2 regions of the Rhodococcus sp. NPDC058639 genome follow, and region 1 is predicted to be linked to the other one. Evidence: riboswitches for the same ligand, from Rfam matches in the RefSeq annotation. Region 1 holds a riboswitch; the other holds the start of a gene.
What was found. Region 1 has a riboswitch for glycine ahead of gcvP (aminomethyl-transferring glycine dehydrogenase). Riboswitches for the same ligand answer to the same signal wherever they lie in the genome.

Region 2: another riboswitch for glycine. It lies ahead of ACFWU2_RS09545 (DMT family transporter); the one in region 1 lies ahead of gcvP (aminomethyl-transferring glycine dehydrogenase).

Annotation. Positions count from the first base shown of each region.
Region 1 covers NZ_JBHXRF010000004.1:30,059-33,358, reverse strand. Annotated here, with positions in the region: gene gcvP (aminomethyl-transferring glycine dehydrogenase) at 1-1,475, opposite strand, end outside; glycine riboswitch at 1,641-1,735, opposite strand; gene ACFWU2_RS08515 (MerR family transcriptional regulator) at 1,808-2,431, opposite strand; gene ACFWU2_RS08510 (bifunctional nuclease family protein) at 2,684-3,157, opposite strand; gene ACFWU2_RS08505 (MerR family transcriptional regulator) at 3,272-3,300, opposite strand, start outside.
Region 2 covers NZ_JBHXRF010000004.1:263,489-266,788, forward strand. Annotated here, with positions in the region: gene ACFWU2_RS09530 (cupin domain-containing protein) at 196-609, shown strand; gene ACFWU2_RS09535 (hypothetical protein) at 659-1,240, shown strand; gene ACFWU2_RS09540 (hypothetical protein) at 1,237-1,752, shown strand; glycine riboswitch at 1,824-1,914, shown strand; gene ACFWU2_RS09545 (DMT family transporter) at 2,056-3,030, shown strand; gene ACFWU2_RS09550 (SPFH domain-containing protein) at 3,064-3,300, opposite strand, start outside.

The DNA.
Region 1 (3,300 bases):
TCGGACAGACGCCGCAGGTACCGCATCATCGCGGTCTCGGTGCGGTAGCGGGTGAACGCCTCGTGCTGCAGGAAGGCGCTCGTCCGCGCCGGCACGGCGAGCGATGCGCCCCCACCCGATCCCGGATGTCCGTCGGCGACACCGAACGCCTCCAGCACGGCGGTGATGTGCGCCGGCGTCGTGGCTTCGTCGCAGGACACCGAGACATGATCGGCGTCCACCCGGTAGAGATTGATACCTGCCGCTGCTGCGGCACCGATCACCTCGTCGGCCCGGCCCGGGACCCGGGCCAGCACGGTGTCGAAGAAAGACTCGTGCACGACCTCCACGCCGCCTTCACGCAGCGCCGACGCGAGGTGATCCGCATGCCCGGCGACGCGGCGTGCGATCGCCGTCAGCCCCTCGGCGCCGTGGTACGACGCGTACATCGCGGCGAGCACGGCCAACAGCACCTGCGCGGTGCAGATGTTGCTCGTCGCCTTCTCCCGACGGATGTGCTGCTCGCGGGTCTGTAGTGCGAGGCGGTAGGCGGGGTCGCCGTCGGCGTCGACCGACAGACCGACGAGCCGCCCCGGCAGTGTGCGGGTGTCGGACGCTTTCACCGCGAGATAGCCCGCGTGCGGACCACCGAATCCCATGGGAACGCCGAAACGCTGTGTCGTGCCGAAGCACGCGTCGGCACCCTGTTCTCCGGGAGGGGTGATCAAGGTCAGTGCCAGCAGGTCGGCGCCCACTGCGACGAGCGCGCCGCGTGCGTGGGCAGCGTCGATGATCGGGGTGATGTCGTACACGCGTCCCGACGCTCCGGGTACCTGGAGGATGACCCCGAAGAAGTCGCCCTCGGGAAGGCCGTCGTCCACGAGGTTCGCCGTGACGATCTCGATGCCGAGAGGCTCTGCTCGGGTCGCGAGGACCGCGGCGGTCTGCGGGAACAGATCGGCGTCGACAGCGATCCGGTTGCTCTTCGACTTGCGGTTCGCGCGGCGGAGCAGTGTCATCGCCTCGGCTGCTGCGGTGGCTTCGTCGAGCATCGACGAGTTCGCGACCTCCATGCCGGTCAGGTCCGCGACCATGGTCTGGAAGTTCAGCAGGGCTTCGAGGCGACCTTGGCTGATTTCGGGCTGGTAGGGCGTGTACGCGGTGTACCAGGCGGGGTTCTCGATGATGTTGCGCAGCAGTACGGGTGGCGTGAGCGTGTCGTAGTAGCCCTGCCCGATCATCGAGGTCGCGACGGTGTTCTTCCGGGCGAGAGCAGTCAGCTCGGCGAGAACGTCGTGTTCGGACTTCGGGGCGTCGAGGACTTCGAGCCCGTCGGAGACGGCACCGTCGCGCTCGTCGAGAATGGTCGCCGGGACGGCCCGCGCGGCGAGTGCATCGAGCGAGTCGACTCCGACCACCTCGAGGATGCGGCGCAGACCCGCGGTGTCGGGACCGATGTGACGGTCGGCGAAGTTCGAGGTGACATCTTCTGACATCGCAGCTCCCAGGCTGATCGGAGAGGTCCACCACCGTGCGTGGTCGCACGGGATGTTTCCTCCCCCTCTGTCGCGAGCTCGCGGAGCGAGCGCCTGAGAGATTCGGCCCGTGGAGGGCGTTTCCCCGTGGGCGGGTGGGTGCTCCCACCGCTTTCCAGAGACGTCGTAGCTCGCACGGTCCTGTATGCCTGAGAGATTGACGGGGAGGTGCTGCTCCTTCGGCGCCCGGATCAGGTCCGGAACTCTCCCGCACGACGGCGACGCGAGCCCAAGTCTAGAACACGACGGTCATGCATCGACGACACCGCACCACCCTCGCGGGTGATCTTCGTCTAGCCGATTCGGCGGTTGATGCGACTGCGGCGCCGGGACGCCAATTCGTCTTCCGGCCGCTCTTCGACGTCGCCTCCGTCGGCACGCTCTGCGGGGAAGTCGGCGATGCTTCCGGTCAGTTCGCGCATTGCGCCGCTGACTGCGATCCCGAAGACGCCCTGCCCGCCCTGGAGAAGATCGACGACCTCCTCGGGCGACGTGCACTCGTACACCGTGGTGCCGTCGGAGAACAGTGTGATCCTGGCGAGGTCGCGGACGCCACGACTGCGCAGATGATCCACGGCGACGCGGATGTTCTGGAGCGAGACACCGGTGTCGAGGAGTCGTTTGACGATCTTGAGAACCAGGATGTCCTTGAACGAATAGAGCCGCTGGCTTCCCGACCCTGCCGCGCCTCGGATCGACGGGACCACGAGGTTGGTACGCGCCCAGTAATCGAGTTGGCGGTAGCTGATTCCCGCGATCTGGCACGCGATGGGCACCCGGTAGCCGACGAGTTCGTCGGGCACCGAATCGTCGGGGAACAGCCCTGGCTGGATCTCTTCGTCGTGCGGTGTAGGTGACGAACTCGCGCGGTCGCCGGCGTCAACGTTGGAATGCTGTCCCTGCGGCCGATCTCGCACTGTGTGACTTCCTCTCGCGCGCCCTGTTGTACCTCGCAACGACCGACCGGCGGATTCCCCCACCGCATCCGATCGTCGAGCGCTCTCAGGCTCACCAAGTAATCCATATTCGGATTTACCCAGCGTACGCTCCGGCGTGGGGCGCGGGGCAGCAACACGCCCACCGGAAAGGCAACGTTCGACACTACTCGCGTCGGACTGGGCTGCTGCTCGGGGCCGCAACGCGTCCGTCGCCGGTCGACGAACGACCGCTCAGCCGTCCGTCGCCTTGAAGTCGTCCGGAGAGATGTTGTCGAGGAATTCCTTGAACTTCTCAACCTCGTCTTCGCGCTCGTCCGGCATGACCAGTCCTGCTTCGGTGAGTACCGCTTCGTCGACGAATACCGGTGCACCGATGCGCAAGGCTACAGCGACGGCATCGGACGGGCGGCACGACACGCGCATGTCGCCGTCGAAAACAAGATCGGCAAAGAAGGTGCCCTCCTGAAGGTCGACGATGCGGACTTCCAGGAGTGCGTGGCCGAAGGCGTCCAGCAGATTCTTGATCAGATCGTGGGTGAGGGGGCGGGCGGGTTCCACGCCTTGCTGCTCGAGCGCGATCGCGGTCGCTTCGTTCTGGCCGATCCAGATGGGCAGGTACCGCTCGCCGTCGACTTCGCGGAGCAGCAGGACAGGCTGGTTCTGGGGTTGTTCCACTCGGATTCCCACCACGCGCATCTCGCTCATCGCGGCGCCTCCGTCCCGCTGCTCGTCAGTGGCGTACCACCCGAATCGATATTGCCTGAATTCTAGTGCGCTCCTCAACATCCGTCAGGTGCCGGTCGGCGCTGCCGGGAGCGGTCAGCGGTCGAGCGCTCCCTGGACGGCTG
Region 2 (3,300 bases), 230 kb from region 1:
TGCTCACGCAGCCCGCGTCGTTCCGGCTACCGATCACGGCTGCACTGCTCTCCAGGTCACAGTACGGGCAATTGCGTTTCGGAAAGTGCTTCCCGGCCGTTGCTGCCTGATCTGATGGATACCACGACATCTGGCGATGACGGCCGCCCTCGCCGTCCGGAACATGCGTGGAGGGTTCGGCCGAAGGAGGAAGTCATGCAGATCGTTCGCAGTTCGCTCGATACCGGGATAGGCCCGGAGGACTGGTTCACCGGTGAGGTCTATATCGATCCGGTGGCCGCAGCGCCACCGCCGTCGCGAGTGTCGGCCGCTCTCGTCCACTTCATGCCCGGTGCCCGCACGCACTGGCATCTGCATCCCCTCGGCCAGACCGTCTTCGTCACGGAGGGCGTCGGATTGTGCCAGCGCCGGGGCGGCCCCGTCGAGGTGATCCGGCCCGGGGATCGCGTGTGGTTCGAAGCCGACGAGGAGCACTGGCACGGCGCAGCGCCCACCCGGCTGATGATTCACCTCGCCATCAACGAAACGGACGACGAGCACGATACGGTCCACTGGCTCGAACCTGTCACCGACGAGGAATACAACCGGGCACCCGAAGACGCGCTTTGAACAAGGCTCAATCCTTGACTTTGAGTAAACAAGGGCACACACTTGACCGATGTTCGTGCTGACGGTCGACCAACGAGGCAGTCGCCGCGACATCGACCGCGTCTCCGGACTCCTCACCGACCTGCGTGATCCGCGACTGGTCCGTCCGTTCGACCGCACTGCCGGTGACGAAGTACAGGCCGTCGCCGATGATCCGGGTGTCGTGGTCGACCTCGTGCTGGAGTTGCTCCGACGAGAGCGCTGGAGCGTCGGTATCGGAATCGGCCCCGTCGAGACTCCCTTGCCGAAACAGACCCGCGCCGGCCGCGGACCGGCATTCGAATTCGCCCGGCGTGCCGTCGAACGCGCCAAGAATTCCATCGGGCAGGTCGCCGTCGAGGGCCACCACGCTGAGGCCGCAGCGGATGCCGACGCCGCACTGACCCTGCTCGCGACCCTCGTCCTTCGGCGCTCCCCCCAAGGACACGAAGCCGTGGCACTCGCTCGCACCGGATCGACGCAGGCTCGGATCGCCGACGAACTCGGCATCAGCAAACAAGCCGTGTCCCAACGCCTGGCAGCGGCCGGGTGGCAAGCCGAGATCGCAGGATGCGCGCTCGCTCACCGACTGCTGGAAAGGGCCGATCGTTGACCGTCGTCTCGCTGGTGTGCCTCGCTGTTGCCGCCCTCGCGCCCGCGCTGTCTCTCCGTTCCACGCTCCCGGCGTGGCTCGGCGCGACAGTGACCACCGCGGCGCTCGGGGGTGCAGCCCTGGCGGCCACCGCCACCGCGCCCGTGCACGGAGTCGCGCTGGCCGTGACACTCGCACTCACCACCCTGGCCGCCGTCACCGGCGGCGGACCGGCCGTGCTGGTCGCCTTCCGGATCGCCCGACGCCAGCCGGATGCCGGACCCGATCCCGCTCCCCCGCCCGGGCCGCTGCGGGGCGGACGGGTCATCGGCGTGCTCGAGCGCGGCGCCGTCGCGGTGTCGATCCTTGCCGGGTGGCCCGAAGGCATCGCGATCATCATGGCCGTCAAGGGTCTGGCGCGGTACCCGGAGCTACGCGAGCCGAACGCCTCGGAGCAGTTCATCATCGGCACGGCCACCAGCGTGCTGTGGGCGTGTGCGGCGTGTGGAGTCGGTACCGCGCTCATCACCTGATCCACCGCTCACCCGGATCCATGGCCCGCGCACCGGGCTGGCATACTCGCTCGGACAACCGAATATGCCATCGAACTGCAGCGGGAGAGTTCCGCACACGTGCGGGCGCCGAAGGAGCAACCTCCCCGGGAATCTCTCAGGCCCCCAGACCGCCGCCGGCGAGGCTCCTCTGGAAAGCAACCCCGCGGGGTTCACCGAAGGTGTAAGTGGGTCCCCGGATCCGCGAAAGCTCTCAGGTCACATGACAGAGCGGGGAACCGACCACCCGCCGGTGCGCGATGCACCCTGTCCGGAGGAAGTTCCGTGGCTCCGTCTGTCGACGCACCCTCACGCGTGCCTGCCGTTCCGCTTCTCATCGATGACCGCCCGGCCGAGCAGTCGGCACACACCTCCCGAAGGCGCCTGGGTATCGCAGCCATCGTGGTCTCCGCAACGGCGATGGGCGCCGCCGGGTTGTTCGGCCGCATGGCCACCCCTCCGGGCGCCGTACTCGGCGAAGCCCTCACCTTCGGCCGGATGCTGGTCGGCGGGTTGGGGATGCTGGTGATGCTGGCACTGTCGCGACGTCTCGGGAAACTACGACGAGCCCGGCTGTCGTGGTCGGTGGTGCTCGGCGGCGTGTTCCTCGCCCTGTCCCTCGCCACCTATCTCTCCGCGACCGTGCTCACCGACCTGTCGCGCGCGGTGGTCCTGCACTATCTCGGCCCGGTTCTCGCGACCGTGTTCGCGAGGATGTTCCTCGGAGAGACGATCACTCGGCGAGATGCGGTGTCCCTTGTCGCCGCGTTCACCGGGATGCTCCTGGCCGCGGGTCTGATCGGCGGCGCACCCGCCCCGAGTTCGGACGACCAACTGCTGGGCACCGTGCTCGGTGTCGTGTCGGGAGTGTTCTACGGCGCCGCACTGCTCTGCTACCGCTACCGCTCGGATATGCCCGCGGACCTACGCAGTTTCTGGACCTTCGCATTCGGGGCGGCAGCGACCGGACTCGTCGTGGTGGTCACCCGGCCCGACCTCTCCGGGATGACCCCGGGCAACTGGGTATGGGCTATCGGGTTCTTCGTCGTCTGCGGCCTGTTCGCCTTGGGCCTGCTCGTCGTCGCCGGCACGTATCTGCGCGCGGCCGAATTGGCCGGACTGTCGTACCTGGAAGTAGTAGTCGCTCTGATGCTCGGTGCAGCGGTGTTCGGCGAGTCCGTATCGCTCCTCGCCGGCGTGGGCGCAGGTCTCGTCATCGTGGCGATGGCACTTCCGCTCACCTCTCCTCGCCGCCGGTGACGTGCGTGCGCACGCCCCGGCGGCCCGGCAGGATTACTGCCTCGGGAGTTCCTCGCCGACCTCTTTCTCCAGAGACGAGACACGCTCCTCGGGCGCGGGGTCTGCGGCCGGCAGCGCAGAGGACTCGCCACCGCGCGTGACCGCCGCCGCCTGCTCTCCGGAGACGACCGGGACCGCGGGATCCACCGGCTTGCGTGCCACGGCCTCGGCTTCGGCAACCGCTTTCGCCACGACCGGGTCGGTCTTCATGTCGAACCAGTCGCTGACCTC